4 regions of the Burkholderia sp. EMB26 genome follow, and region 1 is predicted to be linked to each of the others. Evidence: riboswitches for the same ligand, from Rfam matches in the RefSeq annotation. Region 1 holds a riboswitch; each other region holds the start of a gene.
What was found. Region 1 has a riboswitch for cobalamin ahead of cobW (cobalamin biosynthesis protein CobW). Riboswitches for the same ligand answer to the same signal wherever they lie in the genome.
Positions count from the first base shown of each region.

Region 2: it holds a riboswitch for cobalamin, as region 1 does, so the genes downstream of both, KU887_RS13140 (iron ABC transporter permease) here and cobW (cobalamin biosynthesis protein CobW) in region 1, are expected to answer to the same signal.
Region 3: it holds a riboswitch for cobalamin, as region 1 does, so the genes downstream of both, KU887_RS24215 (CbtB-domain containing protein) here and cobW (cobalamin biosynthesis protein CobW) in region 1, are expected to answer to the same signal.
Region 4: it holds a riboswitch for cobalamin, as region 1 does, so the genes downstream of both, KU887_RS19505 (TonB-dependent receptor domain-containing protein) here and cobW (cobalamin biosynthesis protein CobW) in region 1, are expected to answer to the same signal.

Region 1 is NZ_CP078070.1:1,865,551-1,873,468, forward strand. It holds gene KU887_RS08765 (TonB-dependent siderophore receptor) at 1-1,742, opposite strand, end outside; cobalamin riboswitch at 1,895-2,161, shown strand; gene cobW (cobalamin biosynthesis protein CobW) at 2,491-3,579, shown strand; gene cobN (cobaltochelatase subunit CobN) at 3,586-7,395, shown strand; gene KU887_RS08780 (ATP-binding protein) at 7,392-7,918, shown strand, end outside.
Region 2 is NZ_CP078070.1:2,790,824-2,798,741, reverse strand. It holds gene ilvD (dihydroxy-acid dehydratase) at 1-346, opposite strand, end outside; gene KU887_RS13175 (LysR substrate-binding domain-containing protein) at 481-1,395, shown strand; gene lgt (prolipoprotein diacylglyceryl transferase) at 1,483-2,379, shown strand; gene KU887_RS13165 (SIMPL domain-containing protein) at 2,503-3,243, opposite strand; gene KU887_RS13160 (EVE domain-containing protein) at 3,426-3,887, opposite strand; RNA gene ssrS (6S RNA) at 4,199-4,380, opposite strand; gene KU887_RS13150 (cell division protein ZapA) at 4,462-4,776, opposite strand; gene KU887_RS13145 (ATPase) at 4,773-5,123, opposite strand; cobalamin riboswitch at 5,278-5,527, shown strand; gene KU887_RS13140 (iron ABC transporter permease) at 5,569-6,684, shown strand; gene KU887_RS13135 (ABC transporter ATP-binding protein) at 6,681-7,496, shown strand; gene cobT (nicotinate-nucleotide--dimethylbenzimidazole phosphoribosyltransferase) at 7,558-7,918, shown strand, end outside.
Region 3 is NZ_CP078071.1:1,658,311-1,666,228, forward strand. It holds gene KU887_RS24190 (MFS transporter) at 1-26, shown strand, start outside; one part of gene KU887_RS24195 (IS3-like element ISBcen10 family transposase) at 107-1,008, opposite strand; one part of gene KU887_RS24195 (IS3-like element ISBcen10 family transposase) at 1,008-1,470, opposite strand; gene metE (5-methyltetrahydropteroyltriglutamate--homocysteine S-methyltransferase) at 1,592-3,886, opposite strand; gene KU887_RS24205 (LysR family transcriptional regulator) at 4,014-4,922, shown strand; gene KU887_RS24210 (CbtA family protein) at 4,945-5,673, opposite strand; gene KU887_RS24215 (CbtB-domain containing protein) at 5,687-5,896, opposite strand; cobalamin riboswitch at 5,929-6,072, opposite strand; gene KU887_RS24220 (histidine phosphatase family protein) at 6,119-6,709, shown strand; gene KU887_RS24225 (inorganic phosphate transporter) at 6,874-7,918, shown strand, end outside.
Region 4 is NZ_CP078071.1:629,368-637,285, forward strand. It holds gene KU887_RS19500 (SDR family NAD(P)-dependent oxidoreductase) at 1-679, opposite strand, end outside; cobalamin riboswitch at 1,092-1,285, shown strand; gene KU887_RS19505 (TonB-dependent receptor domain-containing protein) at 1,503-3,431, shown strand; gene KU887_RS19510 (TetR/AcrR family transcriptional regulator) at 3,560-4,111, shown strand; gene KU887_RS19515 (alpha/beta hydrolase) at 4,134-5,144, shown strand; gene KU887_RS19520 (LysE family translocator) at 5,202-5,834, opposite strand; gene KU887_RS19525 (Lrp/AsnC family transcriptional regulator) at 5,951-6,412, shown strand; gene KU887_RS19530 (collagen-like triple helix repeat-containing protein) at 6,525-7,841, opposite strand.

The DNA.
Region 1 (7,918 bases):
GCGACGCCCAGTTCCAGGCCACGATTGCGTTCGAGGCCGGTGAGGTCGAAAAAGCCCGGGCGAACCGGGTCGGCGATGCGGCGGTTGTACAGGTCGAGCTGAAACAGCGCGAGCGTCGTGCTCAGCGCGCCATCGCGCCAGTCGCTTTTCACGCCGATCTCGTATTGGCGCGTGTATTGCGGGCCGAGATCGTTGGCGTTGCCGCGCGCGTCGGGCGTGATGCCGATCAGGTCGCCGCCGACCGGCGCGAAGTTCTTGCTGTACGACGCATACAGGCTGTGCGCGCCGACCGGCGACCACACGACGCCGAGCCGCGGGCTCCATGCCGTCGTCGTGCGCCGCGCATGCAGACCGTTCAGCGCGTTGGTCGAATCGACGTCGAAACGTTCCGCGCGCAGGCCGCCGAGCAGCTTCCACGCTCGCCCGAGGTCGACGCGATCCTGCGCGAACAGCGCGTAGTCGCTGACACGGTGGCGGTTCATCGCGTACGGGCGCGGCGTCGAGCCGACGAGGGCGAAGCGATCCGGTCCGGTCACCGGAACCGGCGCCGCGTCGGCCTGCCAGAGCGCCGGCGTGCGCTTCTGCCAGCCGTATTCGATGCCGAACAGCAGGTGATGCAGCGCCGGACCGGTCGCGACCTTGCCGCCCAGTTCGACGCCGGTCTGCACGTTGAGCTGCGTCATGTCCTGCAGGTAACGTGCGCGTTGCACGCGCCGGTAGTCGCGCGGCTTCGCGACGTAGCTTTGCGTGACGTAGGTATTGTCGAAGGTGCTGCGCAAATCCAGCACGCCGAGCGTATGGCGCAATTCCCAGTCGCCGTCGAGCGCATGCGTGAAGACCGAGCGCCAGTTCATGGTCTCGTCGCGGATCGTGTCGCGGCCCGCCGCGCCGAAGAAGGTTGCGCGTGGTGCGGACGGCAGCGAGAACGCGAGCGGCTTGCCGGCCGCATCGACCGCGGCGACCGGCGCCGGCATGCCGCGATCGGGCACGCGTCGGTACGTGTCGTATTCGAACTGCAGCAGCCAGCTTCGCCGCGCGTCGTGCCACTTGATCGACGGCGCGACGAACTGACGCGTACCGTCGACGTGGTCGCGGAAGCTGCCGGCGTGTTCGCGTCCCGCATTGAGCCGCATGCTCCACGCGCTGGACAGCATCCGGTTGAGATCGACCGACGCGCCGAGCCGTCCGTAGCTGCCGGTCGTCGCCGACACATGTCCGAAGTTTTCCGGCAACGGCTGCTTGGTGATCCGGTTGATGACGCCGCCGCCGCTGCCGCGCCCGTACAGCGCGGCAGCCGGCCCCTTCAGCACCTCGACGCGTTCGATGTTGCCGAGGCTGCGTACGTATTGCGCATCGTCGCGCATGCCGTCGAGCAGCAAGTCGCCCGCGCTGGAAAAGCCGCGAATGCGGAACGAATCGAAGCGCGTGTCCGACGTATTCGACACACCGGGCACGCCGGCCAGTGCGTCGGCAAGCGTGCGGCCGCCATAGGACAGCGTTTCCTCGACCGAGACGCTGTCGATGGTTTGCGGTACGTCGCGCGGATCGCTCGCGGTGCGGGTCGCCGTGCTCACGCTTTCCGCACGCGGATCATTCGGATGACGGCGGCTGCGCACCTCGACCGCGGGCAGTTCGTCGTCGAACTCGGCCGCCGCGGCAGGGCAGGAAGCAACGCCGGCAATCGAGCACAGCGACAGGGCCAGCACAGGAAAACGCCGCCCGGATATCTGTCGTTTCGACATGGAAATTTGAGGATGACTGAGTGATTGCCTCACATGGCCGTTGCGCGGTGGTTCGTGTTGTTATCGGGTGAAGTTTATCTCGTGTAGTTGAAAACGACAATCATTCGCGTTCGTCGCCGGTCGCTCGCCTTGACGCTCCCCGCACCGCCGCCTACACTCGCACGCGTTTTGGTGCTCGCGCGCGCCGCTCCGGCGTGCGCAGTTAAACGGGAAACAGGGAGCCTGCCTGCGCCGCAGTCGAGCCAACCTGTGCTGCCCCCGCAACGGTAAGCGAACGCGTCGCGCGCAAGCGCCACGCAGCGCCGCTTCGCCGCATGCCGCGCGCATGCGGACGACCGCCACTGGATGCCGCGCGTATCCGGGAAGGCGAAGCGGCGTGTTCGTCAGCCCGGATACCGGCCTAAACGTTGGGGTTCAGCGCCGCGGGGAGGCGGCGCATCGTCCACGGCCGCCGCAGGCCCGACGCCCGGTGTTTCCCGCTGTTTGCCCCGATCCGCCCGCCGCGCGAACGCGCCCGGGCCGGCACGGCGAACGGCAGGCGACACGGGCTACGCACGCGGCAGCCGTGTTGGCATTCACGATGTCGACCGTTCGCAAGGAAGCACCATGTCCGATTCGTTGTCCCGCCCGCCGCGCGGCTGTCCGCGCGGATCACGCGGCGAGCTTCCCGCGCACCGCCCGCTGAATTGCCGCGTCGCCGCCGACGCGACGATCCCGTCCTGATTCCCTCTTCGACACCGGACCTACCATGACCCTACGCAAGCTGCCCGTCACGATCGTCACGGGCTTTCTCGGCAGCGGCAAGACGACGCTGATGCGCCACATCCTGCAGCACGCCGAAGGCCGCCGCATCGCGGTGATCGTCAACGAATTCGGCGAGCTCGGCATCGACGGCGAAATCCTCAAGGGCTGCGGGATCGGCTGCGACGATGCCGACGGCGCGCAGGGCGAGGCAACGGGCCAGCTGTACGAACTCGCGAACGGCTGCCTGTGCTGCACCGTGCAGGAAGAGTTCTATCCGGTGATGGAAGCGCTGGTCGAGCGCCGCGCGGACATCGATCACGTGCTGATCGAGACGTCGGGCCTCGCGCTGCCGAAGCCGCTCGTGCAGGCGTTCAACTGGCCGACGATCCGCAACAGCTTCACGGTCGACGCGGTCGTGACCGTCGTCGACGGGCCGGCCGCCGCGAGCGGCCAGTTCGCGGAAAACCCGCAGGCCGTCGACGCACAGCGCCGCGCCGATCCGAACCTCGACCACGAATCGCCGCTGCACGAACTGTTCGCCGATCAACTGTCGTCCGCCGATCTCGTGATCGTAAACAAGGCCGACCTCGTCGGCGACGCCGAGTTCGCGCAGATCGAAACCGCGATCCGCGACGAAACCCCGCCGCAGGTCAAGATCGTGCGCGCGACGCGCGGCGAGCTCGACCTCGCGCTGCTGCTCGGCCTCGAATCGGCGTCGGAGGAAACGATCCACCTGCGTCACGACCATCACGGCTCGGCCGACGACAACGATCACGATCACCATCACGACGATTTCGATTCGGTGGTGGTATCGGGCGACGCCGGCACGCGCGAATCGACGATCGCCGCGCTGCAACGTGTCGTCGAAGCGCACACGATTTACCGCGCGAAGGGCTTCGCCGCGCTGCCCGGCGCGCCGATGCGGCTCGTGATCCAGGGCGTCGGTCGCCGCTTCGACAGCTATTTCGACCGCCGCTGGCAGGACGGCGAAACCCGCGCGAGCCGCTTCGTGCTGATCGGCGAGGATCTCGACGCGGCCGCGCTGCAACGCGCGTTCGACGCCGCGTGCGCGGCCGAGCCGCAACAGGCGTAACGCACGATGCATCTGCTGCGCACCACGCCGGGCGGCTTCGTCGACGATACGCAGGGCGTCGTCCGGATCGACCAGCAGCCGGCCGACATCGTGATCCTGAGTTCGGCCGACACGACGCTGTCGCTGCTCGCGAGCGTCGTGCCGCACTTGCCCGAAGGGTTCCCGAGCGTGCGGCTCGCGAACGTCACGTTCCTGCGCCAGCCGGCGTCGGTCGATTTCTACGTCGACGACGTGCTGCGGCACGCGAAGACGGTCGTGATCGATCATCTCGGCGGCGAAGCGTACTGGCCGTACGGGATCGAGCAGGCCGTGTCGCTCGCGTCGAAGCGCGGGCAGCAGCTTGCGATGTTCTCGGGCGACCTGCAGGAGGACCCGAACCTCGTCGCGAAGAGCACGGTCAGGCCCGAGCTGTGCCGGCTGTGGTGGCGCTATCTGCGCGAAGGCGGCGTGCACAACGCCGACGCGCTGTTGCGCAGCATCGCGTTTCACACGTTCGGCTTCGGCGACGAACCCGAACCGCCGCGGCCGCTGCCCGCCGCCGCGCTGTATCACCCGGCGCGCGACCGCGCGAGCGTCGACGACTGGCGACCGCGCTGGACGCCCGGCGCGCCGGTCGTCGCGATTCTGTTCTATCGCGCGCACTGGCAGGCCGCCAACACGGCGGTGTTCGACGCGCTGGCCGACGCACTGATCGACCACGGGCTGAATCCGCTGCCGATCGCGGTGACGTCGCTGAAGGACGCGGTGAGCCGCGAGGTCATCACGCAGCTCTGCGACACGCACGGCGTCGCGCTCGTGCTGAATACCACCGCGTTCGCTGCCGGCGCGATCGACAGCCCCGAGCCCGACGTGCTGGCCGGCGACGCGCCGGTGCTGCAGGTGATCCTGTCCGGCGGCAATCGCGACGCGTGGGTGGCCGACAACCAGGGCCTGCACGCACGCGACATCGCGATGCACATCGCGCTGCCCGAAGTCGACGGGCGCATCGTCACGCGCGCGGTGAGCTTCAAGGGGCTCGCGTATCGCTGCCCGCATACCGAGGTCGACGTCGTGCGCTACCAGCCGGATGCGGAACGGATCGCGTTCGTCGCGGCGCTCGCGCGCGGCTGGTGCCGGCTGCGCACGCTCGATAACGCCGACAAGCGCATCGCGCTGATCCTCGCGAACTATCCGCAAAGCGAAGGGCGGATCGGCAACGGCGTCGGGCTCGATACGCCGGCCTCCGCGCTGCGCGTGCTCGCGGCGCTGCGCGACGCGGGCTACACGGTGGCCGACCTGCCGCCCGACGGCGACGCGCTGATCGCGCAACTCACCGAAGGCGTGACCAACGATCCCGCCGTGCGCACGCTGCGTCCCGCGTTTCAGAGTTACGCGCTGGCCGACTACGTCGCGCGTTTCGCGCGGCTGCCGGCCACCGTGCGGGATGCGCTAAACGCACGCTGGGGGCCGCCTGAAGCCGATCCGACGCTGAGGCAGCAGCGCTTCACGATCGCCGGCTGGCGCGCGGGCAACGTGTTCGTCGGCATCCAGCCGTCGCGCTCGCGCGGCGAGAACGACTACGCGAGCTACCACGATGCGGATCTCGTGCCGCCGCATGCGTATCTCGCGTTCTATTTCTGGCTGCGCGATGCGTATCGCGTCGACGCGGTCATCCATCTCGGCAAGCACGGCAATCTCGAATGGCTGCCGGGCAAGAGCGTCGCGCTGTCCGACGCGTGCTGGCCCGACCTGACGCTCGGGCCGCTGCCGCACCTGTATCCGTTCATCGTCAACGATCCGGGCGAGGGCAGCCAGGCGAAGCGCCGTGCGCAGGCCGTGATCGTCGATCACCTGATGCCGCCGCTCACGCGCGCGGAAAACTACGGCCCGCTGCAGGATCTCGAACGGCAGGTCGACGAATACTACGAAGCGCTGATGGTCGATGCGCGGCGCGCGAAGCTGTTGCGCAAGACGATCCTCGCGACGATCGCCGAGCATCGCCTGCACGACGAACTGAGCGTATCGCCGCCGCGCGATGCGGGCGACGAGGATGCACTGCTCACGCGGGTCGACGCGTGGCTGTGCGAGTTGAAGGAAGCGCAGATTCGCGACGGGCTGCACGTGTTCGGCGCGTCGCCGGTCGCGCGCCAGCGGCGCGACACGCTGCTCGCGCTCGCACGCTTTCCGGTCGGCGACGGCAAGGGCGAACGCGCCGGGCTGATCGGCGCACTCGCGCGCGATCTCGCGCTCGGCGACGCTTTCGATCCGCTCGCGGCCGACTGGGCCGCGCCGTGGACCGGGCCGCGGCCGGCCGTCCTGCAAACGCTCGACGCGTCGCCGTGGCGGCATGCGGGCGATACGCGCGAGCGGCTCGAACGGCTTGCGCAGCATTGGCTCGACGCCGTGTGCGGAGCCGCGTCCGACGAACCCGGTATCGACATGCCGCCGCCCGGCGCATGGCGGCATACGCTCGCGGTGCTCGAACGCGTGCGCACGATGCTGCTGCCCGCCCTCGACGCGTGCGGCGGCGAGGAAATGCGTCAGCTGCTGCGCGGGCTCGACGGCCGCTTCGTGCCGCCGGGGCCGAGCGGTTCACCGTCGCGTGGCCGTCCCGACGTGCTGCCCACCGGCCGCAACTTCTACTCGGTCGATACGCGCGCGGTGCCGACGCAGGCCGCGTGGTCGCTCGGGTTGAAATCCGCGCAGCAGCTGATCGAGCGTCATCTGCAGGATCACGGCGACTATCCGCGCGCGATCGGGCTGTCGGTGTGGGGGACGGCGACGATGCGCACCGGCGGCGACGACATCGCGCAGGCGTTCGCGCTGATCGGCGTGCGCCCGAAATGGGCGCACGGCAGCCATCGCGTGACCGACTTCGAGATCCTGCCGATCGAGATCTTCGACCGGCCGCGCATCGACGTGACGCTGCGCGTGTCGGGCTTCTTCCGCGACGCGTTCCCGAACCTGATGCACCTGTTCGACGCGGCCGTGCAGGCCGTTGCCGCGCTCGACGAACCCGAAGCGTTGAACCCGATTCGCGCACGCATCGAGCGCGAACGCGGGAAGTGGATCGCGCAGGGCGTGGCGCCCGACGAAGCGCGCCGGCGCGCCGGCTGGCGCGTGTTCGGCGCGCGGCCGGGCAGCTACGGCGCGGGCCTGCAGGACCTGATCGACCAGCGCCGCTGGCAGACCGACGCCGATCTCGCGGACGCCTATCGTCAATGGGGCGGCCATGCGTACGCGCAAAACAGCGCGGGCGACGCCGCGGCCGACGTGTTCGGCGAGCGGCTGGCGACGATCGACGTCGTCGTGCAGAACCAGGACAGCCGCGAGCACGACATCCTCGATTCGAACGACTACTACCAGTTCCAGGGTGGGATGACGGCGGCCGTGCGGCACCTGTCCGGGCAGCAGCCGAGCATCTACCACGGCGACCATGCGAACCCGGTCGCGCCGAAGATGCGCACGCTGCGCGAGGAGATCGCCCGCGTGATCCGCTCGCGCGTCGTCAACCCGAAATGGCTCGACGGCGTGAAGCGTCACGGCTACAAGGGCGCGGCCGAACTCGCGGCGACCGTCGACTACCTGTACGGCTATGACGCGACCGCGCGCGTGCTGTCCGATCACCAGTACGCGCTCGTCGCCGACGCGTACCTGTTCGACGACGCCACCCGCGCGTTCCTCGAACGGCACAACCCGAAGGCGCTGCACGGCATCTGCGAACGCTTCGTCGAAGCGATGCAGCGCGGGCTGTGGCAGCAGCCGGGCCCCTATCGCGAGCGGATCGAAGCGGTCTGGCTCGCCAGCGAACAACGCCAGGAAGGAGGACGGCGATGACCGATCCGACGACGCCCCGCGCCCGCGCGGTTTTTCCGTTTGCGGCGCTCGTCGCGCAGGACGCGTTGCAGCAGGCGCTGCTGCTGGCCGCGATCGACCCGTCGCTCGGCGGCGTGCTCGTCAGCGGCCCGCGTGGCACCGCGAAATCGACGGCCGCGCGCGGCCTCGCCGAGTTGCTGCCGGAAGGGCAGTTCGTCACGCTGCCGCTGTCGGCGAGCGACGAGCAGGTGACGGGCACGCTCGATCTCGCGCATGCGCTGGCCGAAAACGGCGTGCGCTTCCGGCCCGGCCTGCTGGCGCGCGCGCATCTCGGCGTGCTGTACGTCGACGAAGTGAACCTGCTCGCCGACGGGCTCGTCGATACGCTGCTCGACGTCGCCGCGAGCGGCGTGAACATCGTCGAGCGCGATGGCGTGTCGCACGCGCACGATGCGCGTTTCGTGCTGGTCGGCACGATGAATCCCGAGGAGGGCGAGCTGCGCCCGCAGTTGCTCGACCGCTTCGGGCTGATGGTCGAGCTCGA
Region 2 (7,918 bases), 930 kb from region 1:
CGTCCATCCACTGGCCCTGCACGCAGGTCTCGATGCAGTCGGCGATCACTTCGCGCGACACGAGCGAATACTTCATCCCTTCGGTGCCCATCGACATGCCGTCCGAAATCGTCGGCGTGCCGAAGATCTGCGGATTCGCGCCGGCCGCCTTCACGGCCGCCACGGCCGCATCCGACAGGCGCTGCAGGCCGGAATTGCACGGCGTGATCGTCGAATGGCCGTTCGCGATGCCGACCATCGGTTTGTCGAAATCGTCCTTCTGGTAGCCGAGGGCGTAATACATCGAGCGGTTCGGCGAACGGGCCACGCCTTGCGTGATGTGCTTCGAGCGGCGGTTGTACGACATGGGGGACTCCATCGTTGTATGGGCGTCACCCTGAAGGGCGCGCCGGTTCGGATCGAACAAGCATGGAGTTTCCCGATTGGGATGTCCAATATATTATTTGTCGCCTATTAAGTCGTTTTTCGAATGAGTCGAACATGGCCGATCCGATCCCCGACCTGCGCCAGTGGCGCTATTTCGCGACCGTCGCCGACGAGCGCCACTTCGGTCGCGCGGCCGAGCGCCTGTCGATGACGCAGCCGCCGCTGTCGCAGGCGATCCGCGCGCTCGAGGACGCGTTGGGCGTCGCGCTGTTCGTGCGCACCAAGCGCTCGGTGGCGCTGACGGCGGTCGGCGCGGCGTTGTTGCCGGACGTGCACCGGCTGCTGGCGTCGGCCGATGCACTGCCGCCGCTCGCGCGACGGCTCGCACGCGGGGAGGCCGGCTCGCTGTCGCTCGCATTCGTGTCGACCGCCGATTACGGGCTGTTGCCGTCTTTGCTGCGTGCGTTCGGCGCGCGCTACCCGCAGGTGCGGTTGCAGCTCGCCGAAGCGACGAGCGACGTGCAGATCGACGAACTCGTCGCCGGGCGCATCGACGCCGGGCTCGTCATTCCGCCCGTGCCGCCGCGTCACGCGGCCGGGCTGTCGTACCTGCCGGTCGTGCGCGAGCCGCTGGTGGTCGCGATGCCGGCCGGGGCGTCCGATGCGCCCGAGGACGCGCCCGTGCAGCTTGCCGATGTCGCCGCGTTGCCGCTCGTGATCTTTCCGCGCCGTTTGGCGCCCGGCTTTTATGACATCATTACGGGCTGCTACGGCGCGGCGGGGGCAACCCCGCGCATCGGCCAGGAGGCGATCCAGATGCAGACGATCGTCAGCCTCGTGTCGGCCGGCATGGGCGTCGCACTGGTGCCGCAATCGCTGCGTAACCTGCGGCGCACCGGCGTGGTCTACCGGCCGCTCGCCGGCTCTGCGCCGGTCGTCGAGACGGGGCTCGTGTGGCGCACCGGCGACGTGAGCCCTGTGCTCGCCGGCTTCATCGACGTCGTGCGCGCACAAGGTCTTGCCGCGTGACGTGAACGATGGCGCGCGGGCGCCGTCCAACGCGCGGTGCTGCGCGTGCGACGGCCGTACCGTATTCGAAAACTTCTTCGCTAACCCATGATCATTCACCCGAATTTCGACCCCGTTGCGATCCATCTCGGGCCGCTGGCCGTGCGCTGGTACGGCCTCATGTATCTCGTCGGCTTCATCGCGGCGATCGTCGTCGGCCGGATCCGCCTGAAGCTGCCGTACGTCGCGGCGCAGGGCTGGACCGCGAAGGACATCGACGACATGATGTTCTACGGCGTGCTGGGCACCGTGCTCGGCGGCCGGCTCGGCTACGTGCTGTTCTACAAGGCCGATTTCTACTTCTCGCACCCGCTCGACGTGTTCAAGGTGTGGGAAGGCGGCATGTCATTTCACGGCGGCTTCCTCGGCGTGACGCTCGCGATGATGCTGTTCGCGTGGCAGCGCAAGCGGCACTGGCTGCAGGTCACCGATTTCGTCGCGCCGATGGTGCCGACCGGGCTCGCGGCGGGGCGGCTCGGCAACTTCATCAACGGCGAACTGTGGGGCCGCGTGACCGATCCGACGGCGCCGTGGGCGATGCTGTTCCCGGGCGCGATGCGCGACGATGCGGCATGGCTGCCGAAGCACCCGGCACTCGTCGAGAAGTGGCATCTCGCCGACGTGTTCATGCAATACCAGATGCTGCCGCGCCATCCTTCGCAGCTCTATGAAATCGCGCTCGAAGGTATCGCACTGTTCTTCGTGCTGTTCCTGTTCGCGCGCAAGCCGCGGCCGATGGGCGCGATATCGGCACTGTTCCTGATCGGTTATGGCCTCGCGCGCTTCACGGTCGAGTTCGCGCGCGAACCCGACGACTTCCTCGGTCTGCTGGCGCTCGGCCTGTCGATGGGGCAGTGGCTGTCGCTGCCGATGATCGTCGCGGGGATCGCGATGATGGTCTGGGCGTATCGCCGCCGCGCGGCGAACGCGAATGCGGCTGCATGAAGTGATTACGTGACGCGGTATCGATGCACGCGTGATCGGCGCGTGCATCGGCTGCACGGAGGTACATGAAAAACGCCGGCCCTCGGGCCGGCGTTTTCGTTTCCGACAACTGCGCGACGCGCGTTACTTCATCTGCACGGAGCCGTTGACGGTGACCGACACGGTGGCCTTGCCGCCTTCGACCGCGATCGGCGCGCTCATCTTCGCGCTGTCCATCGGCGCCGCGGCCATCGCCATCATGCGCGTGTACGGCTGCACGTTGCGGCCGCTGCCGACGTTCACGTCGCGGATCGTGTAGCTGCTGTAGCCGAACGCCTTCGCGGCTTCGTCCGCGCGGGCGCGGAACGACTTGATCGCTTCCGTCGTGAGCTTTTGCTCGGCCGCGCGCTGCGCTTCCGGCGACAACGAGAACTCGACGTTCGCGACCTGCATCAGGTTCGACAACTGGCCTGCCAGCTTCGACGCCGCGGCGAAATCGCGCGATTCGAGCGCGACCTCGGTGCGGCCGCGCCATGCGGAGATCTTGCCGTCGCGATCGGTGCTCGGATACACGGAGAACGCACCCGTATGCGCGGTGACGCCCGACACGCCCTTCGCCTGCGACAGCGCCGCGTCCGCGCGCTGGTTCAGCTGCGCGGTGAGGCTGCCCGGATCCTTGGCCTGCTGCTCGTAGAACAGCGTGATATGAATGATGTCCTGCGGCACGTCGGCACTGGCCTGCGACGAAAGCGACAGCACGCCCGCCGGCTCCGGAAAGTGCGGGTTCGCCGTCTGGGCGTGCGCGGCGGGCGACGCGAGCGTCAGCGCGACGGGAACGGCGGCGGCAAGGGCGAGCGACAGCGCGAGTGCGGATTTCTTGGTCATTGTTGGACTCCTTGTGCGAGGGCGCGCACGCGGATCACGCGTGCACGACGCGGGCGTACCGCGCGACGAAAAAAACGACAGCCGGCCCGATCGGCCGACAGCGGTTGCTTAGGCCGTGCGAACCGGCCGCGAGTTCCGTCGCGGCGGCGTGTACTGACCAGATTTGACCTTTGGCGCGCGGCCTACTTCATCAACTTTTCGGTGATGAAGCGCCATTCCGCCCGCGTGACCGGCGTGATCGACAGCCGGTTGCCGCGGGCGAGCACGCGCATGTCGGCCAGCTCGTCGTGCTCGCGCAGCGCGGCGAGCGGCACGAGCGGCGACTTCTTCACGAAGCGCACGTCGACGAGCAGCCAGCGTGGCGCTTCCTGCGTCGATTTCGGATCGTAATAGGGGCTTTTCGGATCGAACTGCGTGGGATCGGGGTAGGGCGTCGACGATACTTCGGCGAGGCCCGCGATGCCCGGCTCGGGGCAGCTCGAGTGATAGAACAGCACGCCGTCGCCGATCTTCATCGTGTCGCGCATGAAATTGCGCGCCTGATAGTTGCGCACGCCGGTCCACGGCAGCGAGCGCTGCGGTGCGTTGGCGAGATCGTCGATGCTTGCTTCGTCCGGTTCGGACTTCATCAGCCAGTATTGCATGGATCGTAATCGACGCAGAATGGGCATGAGGGTCTGTTTGCATGCGGAACGCGCATGCGTTGCCACGAGGACGGCCGTTCTCGTGGCAACCCAAACTAAAAATTCAATCCACGGGAATGCCCGAAATCGCCCGTATGGCGGCGTCGCTCGTCACTTGTTTGGCTCGGCCAAACGGCGCTCCTCGCTTCTTGCCTGCGCCCCGCAAGGACGTCCCCTCGGGGGACGAGCGATTTCGGGCATTCGCATGCGCGTTCCGCATGCAAACAGACCCTCAAAAGGAAACGGCATCGGAAGTTCCCGATGCCGTTGGATAGGCCCCCGCCTTGGCCGCTAGGCCGGCATCCTGAACCTGAGGTTCAGAATTGGTCGCAGTTAGCAGCACTTCGGGTACATCAGACAGAGTGACGCGCGCGCCCGTGCTACAAATTTCCGCAACCGTGCACATGGCATTGGTTCAAGGAATATATGACCTTGGCGAACCAGGCAGGGAAGCTGACTGAACTGTGATTCGATGCGCCAATTTGACCACCGTTGACCGTCGAGATCAAGGGGAATCGACGCATCGTTTGAAACGTTACTGCGTCTCGTGCTGTGCGAGCACCGCACCGAGTTGTTCGTTCATCTGGTGCATTGTACGACGGATTTCCTCCGCCGGAAATGCTTCACCATGCCGCACGCTCGTTTGCAGCCGCAGCAATTCCGATGCGAGCGACAGCGCCGCCATCACCGCGATGCGATCGGTGCCGCGTACCGAGCTGTTCGAGCGGATTTTCGACATTTCGGCGTCGACGCGCGCGACCGCTTCGAGCAGCGCCGCTTCGGTCTCGGCCGAACAGGCGAGCCGATAGGGCTGACCGAGAATCGAGACTTCGATCTGCTTGGTGCTCATGCATGTTCTCCGTGGCTGGCCGCGTCATCGCCATCCGTGCGCGCCTGCGCATCCAGCAGGTCGAGCTGGTTGTCGGCTTGCTCCGCGCTCTTCGAGCGCGGCAGCTTTTCGAGAATCGCGTTCAGTTTCACCTGGGCGTCGTCGATCTTCGCCGACAGCGTGTCGCGCTCGGCCGCGAGCGCATTGCGTTCGTCGCGCAGCTGCGCGAGTTCCGCGCGGACCGTGTCCGCTTCCGCGCGCAATTGCGCGACCTGCTCCTCGAGCGCGAGCCGTTCCGAGTGATAGCGCTTGTTCAGCGAAATCAGACGGCCAATATTTTGAGATAGGGTTTCGAGTTCGTTGAGCATTTGCTGCGTCCTCTAAAGACCCAGCATTTTAGCGCGGAATAACGCGCAATCCGACATCTGTAACGTTTCCAGTCGTAACACCCCTGCTTCTTGCCGCGAATAGGCGCGTCCCGCGTGTCTCCGGACGCTTCCTTGACGCTCGCGCGACCGGCTCCTAAACTGGCGCCGCCTCGGTGCTCGCGCGCAGGACGCGCGGTTAAACGGGAAGCAGGGTGCGGGCTCCGCGAGCGCGTCAACCTGCGCTGCCCCCGCAACGGTAAGCGGCCGCGTCGCATGACGCAGGCCGGCTCGGGCGCGTTTCGCGTGCAGGTCGCACGCGGGCGCGGGCCACTGCGCGTCATCGCGCGGGAAGGCGAGCCGGACCGCCGCCAGCCCGGATACCGGCCGAGACGGGGAGCCCGCACGGGCTCCATGACGCGCGGCCTGCGGGGAAGCGGGGCGCGCAATGCTTCACGGAACGTTCTTCGATGCCGACCCCAATCGTCCGCCACGCGCCCCCGTCGCGCCCGGCCGGCCCCTGCAAGCGGATGCGCCGTGCGTCGGGCGCGCGGCCGTGCGCCGCATGAGCGCCGCACGCGCCACTGTCATCTGGGCCGCGCTGGCCGCCGTGGTCGCATTGCTGTTCGTCGCGTCGCTGTCGATCGGCAGCGTGCCGATGTCGCCGTGGCAGGCACTCGCTTCGCTCGTGCCGCACGGCGGCGATACCCTGTTTGCCGATATCGTCCGCACGCTGCGCCTGCCGCGCGCGCTCGCGGGTTTCGCGTGCGGCGCGCTGCTCGCGCTGGCCGGCGCGTTGTTGCAAGTGCTGCTGCGCAATCCGCTCGCGGAGCCGTACGTGCTGGGCGTGTCCGGCGGCGCGGCCGGCTTCGCGCTCGTCGCGATGATCGCGGGCGGCGCGTGGTGGCTCGTCGACGCATCCGCGTTCGCCGGTTCGCTCGTCTCGGTCGCGCTCGTGCTCGGTCTCGCCAGACGCGAGCTGTGGCGCGGCGAATCGCGCGACGCATCGCCGCGGCTGCTGCTCACCGGCGTCGTGATCGCGGCGGGATGGGGCGCGCTCGTCACGCTGTTGCTGTCGCTCGCGCCCGATGCGCGGCTGCGCGGCATCATCTTCTGGCTGACGGGCGACCTGAACGGCGCGACGGCGCCGTGGTTCGCGTGGGGCGCGCTGTTGCTGAGCGCGTGCGTCGCGCTGCCGGCCGCGTCGCAACTGAACGTGCTGCTGCGCGGCGACGCGACCGCGCAGGCGCTCGGCGTGCCGGTCGCGCGGCTGCGCGTGCGGATCTATCTCGTCGCGTCGCTGGCCGCCGCCGCTGCCGTGACGACGGCCGGCACGATCGGCTTCGTCGGGCTCGTCGTGCCGCATGCGCTGCGGCTCGCGTTCGGCAACGACCAGCGGATGCTGCTGCCGGCCGCGATGCTCGCGGGCGGTGGCGGCGTGATGGCGGCCGACCTGCTCGCGCGCACCGCGATCGCGCCCGCGCAACTGCCGGTCGGCGTGATGACCGCGTTGATCGGCGTGCCGGTGTTCCTGTGGATGTTGCTGAGGAGGCCGATGCGATGACGGGCGCCACATCGTACGCCGCCGCCGGCGACATGCACTACAGGGCCGTCGACCTGACATTGAAGGCCGGCGCGCGCACGCTGCTCGATCGCTTCACGCACGCGTTCCGCCCCGGCGAGATCTGGTGCGTCGCCGGCCCGAACGGCGCGGGCAAGACGACGCTGCTCGCCACGCTCGCGGGATTGCAGCCGCCCGCTGGCGGACACGTCGAGATCGACGGCCGGCCGCTTGCCGCGTGGCGTCCCGAGCACCTCGCGCAGCGCCGCGCGCTGATGCCGCAGCAATTGCACGATGCGTTCAGCGCGACGGTGTTCGACACGGTGCTGCTCAACCGCTTTCCGTATCTCGGCGGCTGGGGCTGGGAGCGCGACGACGACCGCGCGGCCGCGCGCGATGCGCTGGCGACGTTCGACCTGAGCCCGCTCGCGGCGCGCGACGTGATGTCGCTGTCGGGCGGCGAGCGGCAGCGGGTCGCGCTGGCCGCGACGCTGTGCCAGGATGCGCCGCTGATGCTGCTCGACGAACCGCTCGCGCATCTCGACCTGCATCACCAGATCGACTGCCTGACCGCGCTCGCCGCGTGGCTCGCGGCAGGCCCGCGCACGGTGGTGTTTTCGTGTCACGACCTGAATCTCGCGCGGCGTTTCGCGACGCATGCGCTGCTGCTCGACGGCCGCGGCCAAGCGTGGGCCGGCCGCGTGCACGACGTGCTGACGCCCGAGCGCGCGAGCGACGCGTTCGGCTATCCGCTCGTGCTGATCCGCGAGAACGGCCGCGATGCGCTGCTGCCCGCATGGCCTGCGCGACAATGACGTTTCCCGTTCCGATTTTTCCGATGCGCGGCGCATGCCGCGCGCACGACACGGCTCCTCGATGACGACTCCGACCCAATTCCCGCCCGCGATCGCGCCGCTCGACGACGCACTGCGCAAGCGTCTCCAACATGTGATCGACCACAAGACCAAGCCACCCGGCAGCCTCGGTCAGCTCGAGGCGGTCGCGCTGCAGATCGGCCTGATCCAGCACACCGAGCGGCCGGTCGTGCAGCGGCCCGCGACGATCGTGTTCGCGGGCGACCACGGGATCGCGGCCGAGGGCGTCAGTCCTTATCCGCAGGCGGTGACCGCGCAGATGGTCGCGAACTTCCTGGCCGGCGGTGCGGCGATCAACGCGTTTTCGGGTGTCGCGCAGAGCACGCTCGAGATCGTCGATGCGGGCGTCGCGTCGCCGCTGC
Region 3 (7,918 bases), on a different replicon from region 1:
TGCCGCGCGGCACGCGCACCGCGTAACGCCCGGCGCATCGCGCAAATGCACGCATGACGAAAGCGGCCCGCTTTGAACTGACCCCACGAAGTTGGACGGTTAAAAGCTAAGCGGCCAAGGGCTGAGTCCTGTATTGCACGGGACTCAGCCCATTTAATTTCAGCTTGATGCGTTCGTGGTTGTAGTAGTGGATGTAACGGCTCAACGCATCTCGCAACTGCTCCACGCTCGCAAAGCGCGTCAGCCGATAGCACTCGGATTTCAGCGTGCCGAAGAAGCTCTCCATGGCTGCGTTATCAAGGCAGTTGCCTCTGCGCGACATGCTCTGGGTGAGCGCATGCTGCTTCAACAGCCGACGGTAGGCGGGCATCTGATACTGCCAGCCTTGATCCGAATGCAGTAACGGCCGTCCTTCATCATCGAGCTTGGCCAACGCCTTCTTCAACATGCAGCTGACCAACTCGAAGCTCGGGCGCTCATCCATTTGGTAAGCGACGATCTCCCCGTTGTACAAGTCCATCACCGGCGATAGATAGAGCTTTTGGCCCTCTACATTGAATTCGGTCACGTCGGTCACCCACTTCTGATTCGGGCGTTCAGCATCAAACTGACGCCGCAGTAGATTCGGGGCAACGCGGCCGACTTCGCCTCGCCAGGAACGATATCTCTTTGGGCGCACCAGAGATTTCAATTGCAGCTGTCCCATCAACCGTTGCACGGTCTTGTGGTTGATCGCATCTCCGGTCTGCCGGATCGCCGCCGTGATTCGCCGATAGCCGTAACGGCCCTTGTGGTGGTCGTATACGGTCTGGATCTTCGCTTTGAGATTCGCATACCGATCGCCGGCAGCCAATGCCTTGAGCTGGTAATAGAACGTGCTGCGCGCCAGGCCTGCCGCCTTCAGGAGCGCAGCTACCGGATGACACTGCCTGAGCTCACGCACTATTTGCGCTTTTTCCTGGGCGCTGCCTGCTTCTTGGATTGCAGCAGCGCATCGAGCTTTTTTAGGTATGCCACCTCCGCGCGCAAATACACGATTTCCTTGAGCAGTTCCTCGCGGCTCGGCTCTTTCTGCACGGTATCGTCGGGGGATTTCGGTGGTGGTGAGGTGATCATTTTCGGAGGGCGCCCTCGGCGACGAGGCGCCAACGCATCTATACCGCCCTCATGATACAGACGCTCCCAGATCGGGATGCTTCGTTCATTGCGGATGCCGAACAGCGCTGCCACCTGTGCATACGACAGTTCATCGCGCCGCATCCGCTGAAGGACTGACAACTTGAATCGCGCGTCGTAGTGGCTGTGCTTCTTGCGCAGCCCCTGTTCACCATGCTCGCGATAGCTCGCCACCCAACGTCGCACCATTGTCCTGCCCACTCCGTAACGGTGAGCAAGTGTCTTGGTGCCGGCCTCTCCAGCCAGGTACGCCTGAACCACTCGACGCCGAAAACGTTCGTCGTACTTCGTCATGAAAAACACCCCAAAGGTTGGATCTAGTCCAACTTTTGGGGTGCAGCTCACTTCTGCGGGCCGCTTTTTTTGCCGTCGCGATCGTTGATCGCGACGGTGCCGCACGGTGCTTGCCGCGTGGCTACCGCACCTGATTGCGCAGCGTCTTCGCAGCCGCGACCATGTTCGTCAGCGCCGGAATCACTTCCCCCCACTGACGCGTCTTCAGCCCGCAATCCGGGTTCACCCACAGGCGTTCCGCCGGAATCCGTTCAGCCGCCTTCCTCATCAGGCCGACGATGTGATCCTGCGTCGGGATGTTCGGCGAATGGATGTCGTACACGCCCGGCCCGATTTCGTTCGGATACTTGAAGTCGTCAAATGCATCGAGCAGCTCCATGTCCGAGCGCGACGTCTCGATCGTGATCACGTCCGCGTCCATGTCGGCGATCGACGCGATGATGTCGTTGAACTCCGAATAGCACATGTGCGTGTGGATCTGCGTATCGTCCTGCACGCCATTCGCGGTTATGCGGAACGACTCGACCGCCCACTTCAGGTATTCGCTCCACTGCGCGCGGCGCAGCGGCAACCCTTCGCGCAGCGCCGCTTCGTCGATCTGGATCACGCGCACGCCGGCCTGCTCGAGATCGAGCACTTCGTCGCGGATCGCCAGCGCAAGCTGGTAGCACGACACCGAGCGCGGCTGGTCGTCGCGCACGAACGACCAGTTCAGGATCGTCACGGGGCCGGTCAGCATCCCCTTCATCGGCTTGTTCGTCAGCGACTGCGCATAGGTGATCCACTCGACCGTCATCGCCTTCGGGCGGCTGATGTCGCCGAACAGGATCGGCGGCTTCACGCAGCGCGAACCGTACGACTGCACCCAGCCGAACTGGCTGAACGCGTAGCCGTCGAGTTGTTCGCCAAAGTATTCGACCATGTCGTTGCGCTCGGCTTCGCCGTGCACGAGCACGTCGAGTTCGAGCGATTCCTGTTCGCGGACGCTGCGTTCGATCTCGGCCTGCATCGCCGTGCGATAGCCGGCTTCGTCCAGCGTGCCGGCCTTGAACCGGCTGCGCGCCTGGCGGATTTCGGCGGTCTGCGGGAACGAGCCGATCGTCGTCGTCGGGAACGCCGGCAGGTTCAGGCGCGCCGACTGCTTCGACGCACGCTGCGCATACGGGCTCGCGCGGTTGCCGAGCCGCGCGTCGATGCGGGCGATCGCGGCCTTCACCGCCGGATTGTTCACGCGCGGCGAGCGGCGGCGCGACTCGATCGCGGCGGCATTCGCGGCGAGCGCGTCGGCCACCGTGTCGCGGCCTTCGTTCAGGGCGGTCGCGAGTACCTTCAGCTCGTCGAGCTTCTGCAGCGCGAACGCGAGCCATGAGCGGATTTCCGCGTCGAGCTTCGCCTCGTTCGCGAGATCGACCGGTACGTGCAGCAGCGAGCACGACGGCGCAAGCCACAGCCGGTCGCCCAGTTGCTTCGCGAGCGGCTCGAGCCAGTCGAGCGTCGCGTTCAGGTCCGTCTTCCAGATGTTGCGGCCGTTGATCGCGCCGATCGACAGCACGCGTTCGGGCGGCAGCTCACGCACCAGCGCGTCGACTTCGTCGCGTGCGTTGATCGCGTCGATATGCAGGCCGTCGACCGGCAGCGACGCCGCGAGCGTCAGGTTGTCCTGAAGCTGGCCGAAATACGTGGCGAGCAGCAGCTTGATACGGCGCGTTTCCAGTGCCGCGTACGCGGTGCGGAACGCGTGGCGCCATTCGGCATCGAGCTCGGTGACGAGAATCGGCTCGTCGATCTGCACCCATTCGACGCCCTGCGCGGTCAGCGTGTCGAGCAGCGCGCCGTACACGGGCAGCAGCTTCGGCAGCAGCGCGAGGCGATCGGAATCGTCCTTCGCCTTGCCGAGCCACAGGTACGTGACGGGGCCCAGAATCACCGGCTTCGCATTCACGCCCTGCGCGTTCGCTTCGGCCAGTTGCTGCAGCAGACGCGACGGATCGAGCGAGAAGTTCGTGTCCGCATGGAACTCCGGCACGATGTAGTGATAGTTCGTGTCGAACCACTTCGTCATTTCGCCGGCCGCGACCCCGCCGCAGCACGCGGCATGCGCCTCCGCCGACTGCGCCGACCGGCCGCGCGCGACGCGGAAAGCGTTGTCGAGCGCATCGCCGTGGAAATCCTGCACGCGCTTCGGCAGGTTGCCGAGCGTGAAGCTCATGTCGAGCACCTGGTCATAGAACGCGAAATCGCCGATCGGCGCGAGATCGAGGTCGCGCTGGTCGTGCCAGTGGCGCCGGCGCAGTTCGGCGCCGAGCGCCTTCAGTTCGTCGCGCGACGATTCGCCCTTCCAGTAGCGTTCGAGACCGAACTTGAGTTCGCGCTTCGCGCCGATGCGCGGAAAACCGAGGTTGTGTGTCGTGACCATGAAGCTGCCGTCCAGAGAAAAATGAAGATCCGGCAGCCATCATAGGGATTTCAAACCATGAAATAAAATGGCATTATTTCATTCATCCATTAACATTCTTCATGTATTCGTCGGGTGTGCGCAAGCCATGCTGGAACGATTCCATCTCGTCGTCATTCGTGAAGTCGAGCGCCAGGGCTCGCTGACCGCGGCGGCCCATGCGCTGCACCTCACGCAGTCGGCCCTCAGTCATACCGTCAGGAAAATCGAGCAGCAGCTCGGCACGCCGATCTGGGACCGCGAAGGCCGCGGCCTGCGGCTCACGCAGGGCGGGCAGTATCTGCTGAAGCTGGCGAACCGGCTGCTGCCGCAGTTCGAGCTCGCCGAGGAACGGATGAAGCAGTACGCGAAGGGCGAGCGCGGCACACTGCGTATCGGGATGGAGTGCCATCCGTGCTACCAGTGGCTGCTAAAGGTCGTGTCGCCGTACCTGTCGCGCTGGCCCGACGTCGACGTGGACGTGAAGCAGCGCTTCCAGTTCGGCGGCATCGGCGCGCTGTTCGGTTACGACATCGACGTGCTCGTGACGCCCGATCCGCTGAACAAGCCGGGGCTGCGCTTCGATCCCGTGTTCGACTACGAACAGGTGCTGGTGGTCGCGGAAGCGCACCGGTTCGCGAATGCCGACTACGTGACGCCCGAGCAACTGACCGACGAGATCCTGATCACGTACCCGGTCGAAACCGACCGGCTCGACATCTACAACCAGTTCCTGACGCCGGCCGGCATCGTGCCGAGGCGGCACAAGTCGATCGAGACGACCGACATCATGCTGCAGATGGTCGCGAGCGGACGCGGCGTGGCCGCGCTGCCGCGGTGGCTCGCCGACGAGTATGCGGACCGGATGCCGGTCGTGCCGGTCAAGCTCGGCAAGAACGGCATCGCGAAGCAGATCTTCCTCGGCATCCGCGAAGCGGATGCCGCGATCGACTATCTGGCCGCGTTCGTCGCGCTGGCGCGCGAATCGACGTGGAGCGCGCCGCGCATGCTGCGCTAGGCGCGCCCGCCCGGCCCGCGCGTCAGGCGGCGCGAACGCCGGTGCCGGTGCGTTCGCCGCGTTCGACCCACGCACCGAACAGCAGGCCGATCGTCGTCCACATGATCACCTGCATGCCGATGGCCGCCACGCGGAACTTCCACAGCAAGGCCGCCGGGAAATCGGCCGGCAACTCGCTGACCGACGGCAGCCCGATCTGCACGGCCGCGATGATCGCGACAAACACGAGCCCGGCGACGATCGACGCGTTCCACTGCCCGAGCTTCGCCACCAGATGGCGGCGCACGCTGACCGAGAACACCATCGTTGCGACCGAGATCGCGATCATCAGGAAGAACAGACCCGTGCGATACCCGATCGTATCGGGGTCGCCGACCGACGGCGGATTGGCCGGGTACTTGAGGTTCGGCACGATCACGAGCGCGACGAACGCCGCCAGCGCGAGCCAGGCGGCCAGCGGCCGTGCCGGCAGGCGGCTGCCGCGTCCGTACGCATACGCGAAGACCAGCGAGAACAGCCCGCCGAATGCCGCGCCGTAGGTCACGACGCCCGTCAGTAGCCCGAGGCCGGCCTGCGTGTGGCGGCTGACCAGTTCCGGCTCCGGTGCCTCGCCTTGGGCGGCGGCGGTTTTCTCTTCGAGGGCGATCGCCTGATCGACTTGCGGTTCGCCGACGACTTTCGCGAAACCGAACGTGAGGAGGCCCGCGGCGATGCCTGCGAGCATCCCGCGCATGAGCAGCTTTCCGACCATCTTTTACTCCGCGTCAGTGGCAGGGAAAGCCGAGCAGATGGCGGCCGTCGTGGACGAATTCGTGGACATACATGCCCGGCACGAGCGACGTCGCGCCCTGTTCCGCACCGACGAAATAGAGTGCGAGCAGCAGGATCAGGCCGACGAACACGGCCCACGGCAACAGCTCACGGACGGGGATGGGTGCCGGCACGACCGCCGGCTTCAGCACTGCTTCGCTCATGGATGCACCTCAGGGGAATCGCGCCCCGACAAATGATGGATGGGTACGAAGGCAGGTCTGGCTTCCGGGATCATCGATTCCCCGGTTACAGTGGCGCGACCGCGCCGGAATTGCACCGGCTTCCGCGCTTCGTATCGGGCGAATTGTACGCGCGAACGTTCGCGTATTGAAGCGACGACAGATGGGCAAGCGCGCCCCGCTCCGGATCATCCGACCACCGACATGAACCTGCATGCCTCGCTGCGCCTGATCGCGCACGCCTCGACCCGCGCGATGCGCACCGGCACGTTTCCCGACGACGATCCGCTCGACGCGCGCGGGCTTGCCGAAGCCGCCGCGCTGCACGGCCGGTGGACGGCCATCGCCGGCTCGCTCGTGCTGTGCAGCCCGGCACGCTGCGCAACGCAGACCGCCGACGCACTCGGGCTGCACGCCGACATCGACGACGCGCTGCGCGACATCGACTACGGCGACTGGCGAGGCAAGCGGCTGCACGATCTCGCACGCGATCTGCCTGACGAACTTGCCACGTGGATCGGCACGCCGTCCGCGTCGCCGCATCGCGGCGAATCGTTCGACGCCGCCGCACGTCGGGTCGGCACGTGGTTCGACGGGTTGCCGCGCGAGCGCGACGTCATCGCGATCACGCATGCGCCGATCGTCCGCGCGGCCATCGCGCATGTGCTGCGGATGGACCACGCCGCGGCCGCGCGTCTCGACGTTGCGCCGCTGTCGTGCACGACGTTCGTCGCGTCGCCGGCCGGCTGGACGTTGGCGGCGACGGATGATGAGCAGCGCGATACCGGCGCGTAAGCCGCTGTCGTGTTCACTATGTGAGTGATCGACGCGACTCGCTGCCTCGCATGCCGCCACTCGCCTTACATCCCCGTAAGACACACCGTTCGTCGTCCCGACTGTCATCAAACTGACTGCTAGCCGCAGCTAGGATCGGACGCGGTTCCCTACGAGATGCCGTCATGAATCAACCTGCTTCGTCCGCCCCGAACAATCCGGGCTCCGTCGCGCGCACCCGGCAGGTCGGCTATGCCGCCTTCCTGCTGGTGCTCGTGCTCGGCGCCGTCTATATCGCCACCCACCTGGTCGCCGATCTGGCGCCGGTCCGCGAAGGGACGCTGTTCCCGTACCTGCTGCTCGGCGCCGCCCTGCTGATCGCGCTGGGCTTCGAATTCGTCAACGGCTTCCACGACACCGCGAACGCGGTCGCGACCGTGATCTATACGCACTCGCTGACGCCGAACGTCGCGGTGATCTGGTCGGGCATGTGGAACTTCCTCGGCGTGATGGTCTCGAGCGGCGCCGTCGCGTTCGGCATCCTGCAGTTGCTGCCGGTCGAGCTGATCCTGCAGGTCGGCAGCGGCTCGGGCTTCGCGATGGTGTTCGCGCTGCTGATCGCCGCGATCGTGTGGAACCTCGCGACCTGGTATTTCGGGCTGCCGTCGTCGAGCTCGCATACGCTGATCGGGTCGATCATCGGCGTCGGGCTGATGAACCAGCTGATGCATGGGCCGTCCGGCACGAGCGGCGTCGACTGGGGCCAGGCGCTCGGGGTCGGCAAGTCGCTGCTGCTCTCGCCGATCGTCGGCTTCCTGTGCGCGTCGCTGCTGCTGCTCGTGCTGAAGGCGCTCGTGCGGATTCCGGAGCTGTACAAGGAGCCGCCGAAGGATCAGCCGCCGCCGTTCTGGATTCGCTGCCTGCTGATCCTCACCTGCACCGGCGTGTCGTTCGCCCACGGGTCGAACGACGGGCAGAAAGGGATGGGGCTCATCATGCTGATCCTGATCGGCACGGTGCCGACCGCGTATGCGCTGAACAAGGCCGTCACGCCCGCCGAATCGCAGACCTTCGTGGCGGTCGCGAACCAGGCGGCTGCGACGTTCGGGAAGTACACGAACGGCATCGCGCCGTCCGCGAACCCGCGTGCCGATGTCGAACATTACGCGCAGCACCGTGAACTGACACCCGCCGTGCTGCCGGCCGTCGCGCAACTGTCCACGTCGCTCG
Region 4 (7,918 bases), on a different replicon from region 1:
GCGTGAGCCCGTGTGCGTTCAGCATCGTGCGCATCGTGTCGACGAAACCGCGCACCTCGGGCCGGTCGTGCGCGGCGCCGAACGGATCGTTGAAGATGCCCGACAGCACGGGCCCCGGCGCGAGCAGCGACACGCCGACCGGTGCGCCGAGCATCTTCAGTTCGCCGTACAGCGATTCCGTCAGCGCGACCACCGCGAATTTCGTCGCCGAATACGGCGACATCAGCGGGCTCGGCAGGAAGCCGCCGACCGATGCGGTGTTCACGACCCGCGCCGGCGCGTTGCGTTCGAGCATGCGCGGCACGAAACTGCGAATCCCGTTCAGCACGCCGTGCACGTTGATCGCGAAGCTGCGCTCGAAGCGCTCCGGCGTGATTTCCCAACTGAAGCCGGTCGCCATCACGCCCGCGTTGTTGAACAGCAGGTCGACGCCGCCGAAGCGCCGCCATGCGGCTTCGGCCAGCGCGTCGACGGCTTCCGGCCGGCTGACGTCGGTCGGCACGCACAGCACGTCGGTGTCGAGCGTCGCGGCGAACGCGTCGAGTTTCGCCGGATCGAGATCGGCCAGTACGACGCGCATGCCGAGCGCGGCCGCGTGGCGTGCCAGCCCGCTGCCGATGCCGCTGGCCGCGCCGGTAATCACGGCGGTGCCGCCGTCGAAGCGAATCGAATCGGTCATGTCGGTCAACGTCCTGTCGGGTCGGATGCGCGGCGCTGCGCGAGCGTGCACTGGCCGGCGAGGAACCGGCTTCGGGTGTCGGTCATGATGTCTCCTGTCATCGAGTGCGGGCCGTTCAGCTCGAACCCGCGATATCCACACGGTGCAATACGCGCCCGGGTTCCGCCTCGCCCGTTTGAACGAGATCGCGCACGCGAGCGGCAGGTTCGAACGGGAAACTGTCGAGGAAAGCGCGGCCCGCGCAACGCGCCGAGCCGGTTCCGGCTCGAGGGCACGCGCTCGCCCCGTTTCGTCAGACCAGACGCACGGCCCGCGCGCATGAAACGAAAGGATCCGGAAAGCTGACGCGGGACAATGACGTTTTTTCGCATCCGCAGGCAGCCGGACGATTGACGTGCGCGAGCGCACGCCATTACCCTTGCGCGCTGATGGTTCCCAGGGATGGGATCAAAAGGGAACGCAGGCGAGGCAACGCCTCGAAGCTGCGGCTGCCCCCGCAACTGTGAGCGGCGAATCCGTGCCACCGCATGCCACTGGGAAACCGGGAAGGCCCGCACGGATGACGACCCGCGAGCCAGGAGACCTGCCATCGACCCGAGGTCCAGGCAGCCGCACCGGGCGGGGTGTCCCGATGCGCCAGGCACCGCCCCCGGGTGGTCGCCCGTTGCATGGACGACCCGACCTCAGGATCCACCAGATGTCCATCGTTCCCGAATCCGCTTCCCGGCCGGAAGCGTCGCACCGACACGCCGTCGGCATCCGTTGCTTGTCCGCCCTCCGCTCACGATCGCCGTACCCGCTACTCGCTTTGTCCCGCCGTCTCATGAACCTTCGTCACCTGCTCGCCACGTCCGCCGCCACCGCGCTGCTTTCCCCGCTCGCCCATGCGGCCGGCGACACGGCGCCTGCGCAGCCCGCCGGGCCCGCGGAAGGGGCGGACCTGCCGACGATCAGCGTGACCGACACGCGGCACCTGCCCGAATCGTTCGACCGGCGCTACGCGTCGACCCAGGTGCTCACGCGCGACGATCTCGACCGGCTGTCGCCGGCCGACCCGAGCATCACGCAGGCGCTCGCGACGCTGCCGGGCGTGACCGTCACGCAGAACGGCGGGCCCGGCTCGTCCGCGTCGGTCAGCATCCGCGGTTCGTCGGCGAGCCAGGTCGCCGTGTTCATCGACGGCATCCGGATCGGCTCGCCGACCACCGGCATCGCGCCGTGGGCCGACCTGCCGACCGACGCGTTCGAGCGCGTCGAGGTGATCTCCGGGCCGGCCGCCGCGTCGTTCGGCAACAACGCGATGGGCGGCGTCGTGCAACTCTTCACGCGCCGCGCCGCCCAACAGCCGAACCAGACCACCGTGTCGTTCGGCGGCGGCACGAACAAGACGTTCGACACGCGGTTCCGCACGTCGGGCACAGTGCCGTCGACGGGGCCGCTGGCCGCGCTCGGCGGGCTCACCTATTCGCTCGGGCTGCACGACTACAACACGGCCGGCATCGACGCGACGCGGCCGTTCTTCTACGGTCACGAAGACGGCCGCAATCCGTATCACGCGCAGGATCTCGACGCGCGGCTCGGCTATGCGCGCGACAACTGGTCGATCTCGACGTTCGCGCTGTACCACCGCTCCGACCTGTCCTACGACAACAGCGGCTACGCGAATCGCGAGCTCGATCACCAGCTGACGACCGGCGTCGCGTTCCATCTCGACATCACGCCCGATACGCAATTCGACCAGTCGTTCGGTTATGCGAACGACCGCCAGTTCATCTATGCGGACAACCCGGCCCTCGCGACGGACCAGATCAATTCGCAACGCATCAGCACGTCGACGTCGCTGACCCATCAGGCGCACGGATTTCATCTGTTCGGCCTGCCGCTGTCGGGCGAATCGAAGCTCGCCTACGATTTCACGCGCGAACAGGCATTCCTGCCGGTCGACATTCCCGGTGGCGTACCGACGCGCAACGATTCCGCGTTCTCGCTGCACCAGTCGGCGACGCTCGGCAGCGTGACGATGTTCGTCGCGGGTCGCCACGAGATCGTCGCCGGGCAAGCGGTGAACACCGGCAACGCCGCGCTGTCGTGGGCGATCACGCCGGTCTACACGGCGCGCGTGTCGTACGGCAATGCATTCCGCCTGCCGACGTTCAACGACCTGTACTATCCCGGCTACGGCAATCCGAGCCTCAGCCCGGAACGCAGCACGTCGGTCGAGGCCGCGCTCGACGCGAACACGGCGTACGGCACCTTCACCGCGGCGATCTACGATACGCGCGTCAACAACCTGATCGCCTACAACCCGGCAACGTTCTCGCCGATGAACATCGGCCGTTCGCACATTCGCGGCATCGACCTGTCGTACAAGGGGACGATCGGCCGTTCAACGCCGGTGAGCATCGCGGTCGGCATCCTGAATCCGCAGGACGAGACCAACCAGACCTGGCTCAGCCGCCGGCCGCGCCAGACGGTCAGCCTGAACGTCGACCACACGTGGGACGAATTGAAGCTGCATGCGCTGAGCACGGGCGCGTCGCTGCTGTACGGCGGTTCGACGTTCGACGATCCGGCCAACCGGCAGTATCTGGCGTCGTACCTGACGGTGAGCCTGCGCGCGTCGTACCGGATCAATTCGCACCTGACCGTGTCGGCGTCGCTGTCGAACCTGTTCGACCGGCAGTACATGACCGCGTACGGCTACAACACGCTCGGGCGCACCGCGTTCGGCAAGGTCAGCTATACGTTCTGACGAGCTCACGCATCCGCATGAAGCGCCACGCCGGCACGCGCGGAAAATTGACATCGCGGCCAAACCTAATAGAATTAGTTTTTTGACTAATCCGCATAGCATTCGTCATGGCGCGTGCCGGCATTACCGTGGACAAGCTCGTCGAAGCCGGCGCGCGGCTCGCCGATGAAACCGGCTTCGAGCTGCTCACCGGCGCGGCGCTCGCGCGACATTTCGACGTCAAGCTGGCGAGCCTGTATTCCCATATCCCGAGCTTCGACGATCTGAAGAGCCGGATCGCGCTGTTCGCGCTGCAGGAGCTGGCCGATCGCGCCACCGACGCGCTGGCCGGCCGCACCGGCAAGGACGCGCTGGCCGCGCTCGCGAACGTCTATCGCGACTACGCGCGGGCGCATCCGGGCCGCTTTGCGGCCGCGCGCCATCCGGTGAGCGCCGAACGGGCCGCCGAAAGCGCGGGCGGGCAGCTCGTCAGGATGACGGCGGCGGTGCTGCGCGGCTACGACCTGCCGGAAACCGAACAGGCGCACGCGATCCGTCTGCTCGGCGGCTTCTTCATGGGCTACGTGACGCTCGAAAGCGCCGGCGGCTTCTCGCACAGCGCGCCGGATTCCGACGCGTCGTGGTCGCGCAGCCTCGATGCGCTCGACGTGATGCTGCGTCACTGGCCGTCGGCCGCCTGACGCACCGAACGGAACCCGAGCGATGAAAGACAAACCCGACGGCGTCGTACTGCCGAGCCGTGTCGTTCCCTTCCCGACCTCGATCAGCGACGAAGCACGCGCCGCGCTGCAACGCCTGACCGGCGACGACGGCGTGCCGCTGAACGCGTTGCACGTGATGCCGGCCCCGGACGATATCGACGCGTGGATGCGCGTGAAGGCCAGCGCCGACGCACATTACGCGGCCGCGGTCGAGCAGCTCGCCGGCTATCTGCGTTCGAGCGTCGAGACGATCCGCGTCGGCGATGCGGACGTGCATGTCGCGACACCGGAAGCCGAGGCTTCCAGCGCCTATGCGACCATCGACCTGCACGGCGGCGCGCTGGTCGTCGGCGGCGGCGCCGCGTGCCGTGCCGGCGCGCAGATGCAGGCCGACCGGCTCGGCGTGCGCTGCTACGGCGTCGACTACCGGATGCCGCCCGAGCATCCGTATCCGGCCGCGCTCGACGACTGCATCGCGACCTATGCCTACGTGCTGGAGCGCTACGCACCGGAACACGTCGTCATCGGCGGCCGTTCGGCCGGCGGCAATCTCGCCGCCGCGATGGTGCTGCGCGCCCGCGACGAGGGCCTGCCGCTGCCGGCCGCGCTCGTGCTGCTGTCTCCGGAAGCCGACCTGACCGAATCCGGCGACAGCTTCGAGACCAACCGCCTGGTCGACGTCGTGTTGCCGGGGCCGCTGATGGCGAACAATCTGCTCTACGCGAACGGCGCCGATCTCGCGCATCCGTACCTGTCGCCGCTGTTCGGCGATTTCGCCGCCGGCTTCCCGCCGACCTTCATCCAGAGCGGCACGCGCGACCTGTTCCTGTCGAACGCCGTGCGCCTGCATCGCGCGTTGCGACGCGCGCAGGTGCCGACGGAGCTGCACGTGTTCGAGGGGATGCCGCACGGCGGATTCATGGGCGCGCCGGAGGATATCGAGCTGAGCCAGGAAATCGCGCGCTTCGTGCACGCGCACCTGCACGCATCGAATGGAGCCGGCGATGAATAGAAACGCACCCGGGAACGACATCGGCATCGGCCGGGATCGCTGCGCTGCCCCGCGCGTCTAGATCAGTCCGCGCACGCCCGCGACCAGCTGGATCGCGCCGAATCCCGCGACGATCGCCGCCGACACGCGCGACAGCCCGTGCATGAACCCGAACGACAGCTTCGTGCGCAGCGCGGCGCTCGTGGTGCTCAGGCACAGCCACCACATGGCCGAACCGATGAACACGCCGGCGACCATCGATCCGACGGTGGCCTCCATCGCGCCTTCCTGCGTGTCCGGCAGCGGGCCGAGCGCCGCGAAGATCCCGACGAACGACACGATCGTCATCGGGTTCGACAGCGTGAGGCCGAACGTCGTCAGGAAATCGCGCAGGACCGTCGTACGCGGCAGCTCGCGTTGCCCCGCCGGCGCGGCCGGCGCCTGGCGCGCGATGGTCCACGCGAGCCAGACGAGAAACGCGCCGCCGCCGATTTTCAGGGCGACGGTCAGCATCGGGAACGCGGTGACGAGGCCCGCAACGCCCAACGCGCCGAGCAGGCCGTAAATCGCGTCGGCGCATGCGGCGCCGATGCCCGTCGCGAATCCCGCCTGGAAGCCGCGGCTCAGGCTGCGCTGAATGCACAGCATGCCGATCGGGCCGACCGGCGCCGCGATCGACCACCCCATCACGACGGATTTGATGAACAGCATCGCCTGCCCCTTGCAGCATCCAGTGGATCGAACAGGCATCGTAGGGAAAGTCCGGCCCCCGCTGAATACGGTTTTTAAGGAAAAATAGGCACTCCACCTTAAAAACGCCCGCCGCGATGGACGATCTGGACTGGAAGATACTGGCGCTGTTGCAGGACAACGGACGCATCAGCTATACGGAGCTCGCGCGCCAGGTCCATCTGTCGGTGCCGGCGGTGACGGAACGCGTGAAGCGCCTTGAAGCCGCCGGCGTGGTCGAGGGCTACATCGCGCGGATCAACCCGTCCGCGGCAGGCTATCCGGTGAGCGCGCTGATCGGCATCACGGTGCAGCAACCGGCGAAAGCGAAGTTCCTGAAGCTGCTGGAGACGATTCCCGAAGTCGTCGAATGCCATCACGTGACGGGGGCGGATTCGTACGTGATGCGGTTGGTCGCCGTCAGCATGGCTCATCTCGAACAACTGATCGAACGCATCAATCTGTACGGCGAAACGCGCACGTCGATCGTGATGTCGACGCCGCTGCCGGCGCGCGGGCTCGCACGGCCGCCGTCGAAGCCCGGCGACACGCGCAGGTAGCGGGCCGCGGTTTCAGGCTCCATCGCCGGTCCCGGCCGGGACCGAAGACGACCGATGGCCGTCGTCTCCGGTCATGCGGCCGGGTTCCCGCATGGCGATCGGCACGAGCCGGCTATTTGCCGACCGCGCCGCCGAGCAGGCCACCCACCAGCGACGTCACCGGCGCGAGCGGGTTGGCGAGCGCGCCCAGCGGCGAGCCGCCGCCGCTCGCACCGGTCTCGGCGCCACCGTGCACGGTCGCCGGTATGCCGCCGACCACGCTCGTCACCAGACCGGCGACCGGCACCGCGCCGTTCGGGCCGCTCGGGTTCACGAGGCCGCCCGCATTGGTCACCGTGTTGCCGACCGCCCGGACGAGACCGCCGACCGCGCCGACGATCGGCTGCGGCGACGTGGACGTCACCTTCCATCCGGCCGACGTGATCGCTCCGCCGACCTGCCCGAGCAGGCCCGCGACCGGCTGCCCGAGGCCCGTTGCGGTGCCGGCCTGCTGCGTGAGCTGACCGGCCGTCGTCACGAGCGGCGTGATCGCCGTGCTGAGCGCCTGCGTCGCCTGCTGGACCGGGCCCGACGACAGGGCCGAGCCGAGCATGGTGCCGCCCGACTTCAGGCCGCCGGCCACCGTGTCGAGTAGACCGCCGACGGGCGTCGTAATCGGCGCGAGCGGCGACAGCGGGCCGGAGCCGAGCGCCTTCACCGTTTCGCTGAGACCGTTGACCGGGTTGCTGGTCGAGCCGACGAGGGTGCCGAGGCCCGTCACCGTCGTGCCGACCGGGTTCGGCGTGAAGCCGATCTGGCCGATACCGTTGCTCACGGCATTCGTCGTGTCGCGGATGAGCGTGCCGACGCCGGTGACCGTGTCGGCCGGCCCGGCCGTCATGGTCTTGCCGACGCCGGGCAGTGTCACGTCGCCGAGCGTCGAGCCCGCGGCCAGCACGACTGCGCCGACGGAACTGATGATGCCGTTGGTGCCGGGTGTACCGCTGGTTCCACTCGTGCCGCTGGTTCCGCTTGTGCCACTGGTTCCGCTTGTGCCACTGGTTCCGCTTGTGCCGCTGGTTCCGCTCGTGCCGCTGGTTCCGCTCGTGCCGCTGGTTCCGCTCGTGCCGCTGGTGCCGCTCGTGCCACTGGTGCCACTGGTGCCACTGGTGCCACTGGTGCCACTGGTGCCACTGGTGCCACTGGTGCCACTGGTGCCGCTTGTGCCGCTCGTCCCGCTTGTGCCGCTCGTCCCGCTCGTCCCGCTCGTCCCGCTCGTGCCGCTGGTCCCGCTCGTACCACCGGTTCCGTTCGTCCCGCTCGTACTCGTCCCGATGGTGTTGCCGGCCAGCGTCGGCGCCGTAATGTCACCGCCGCCGCACGCCGCGAGCGCACACGCAGTGGCAATGGCGGCGAGTGAAACGTTCGCCTTGGTGAAGTGATTGTGCATGGAAGCCCCCGTTCGCTATTCAGCTCGATCACGTCAACAAGCATCTAGCGTGCCATCTCCGTGGGCCTCCTTCACAT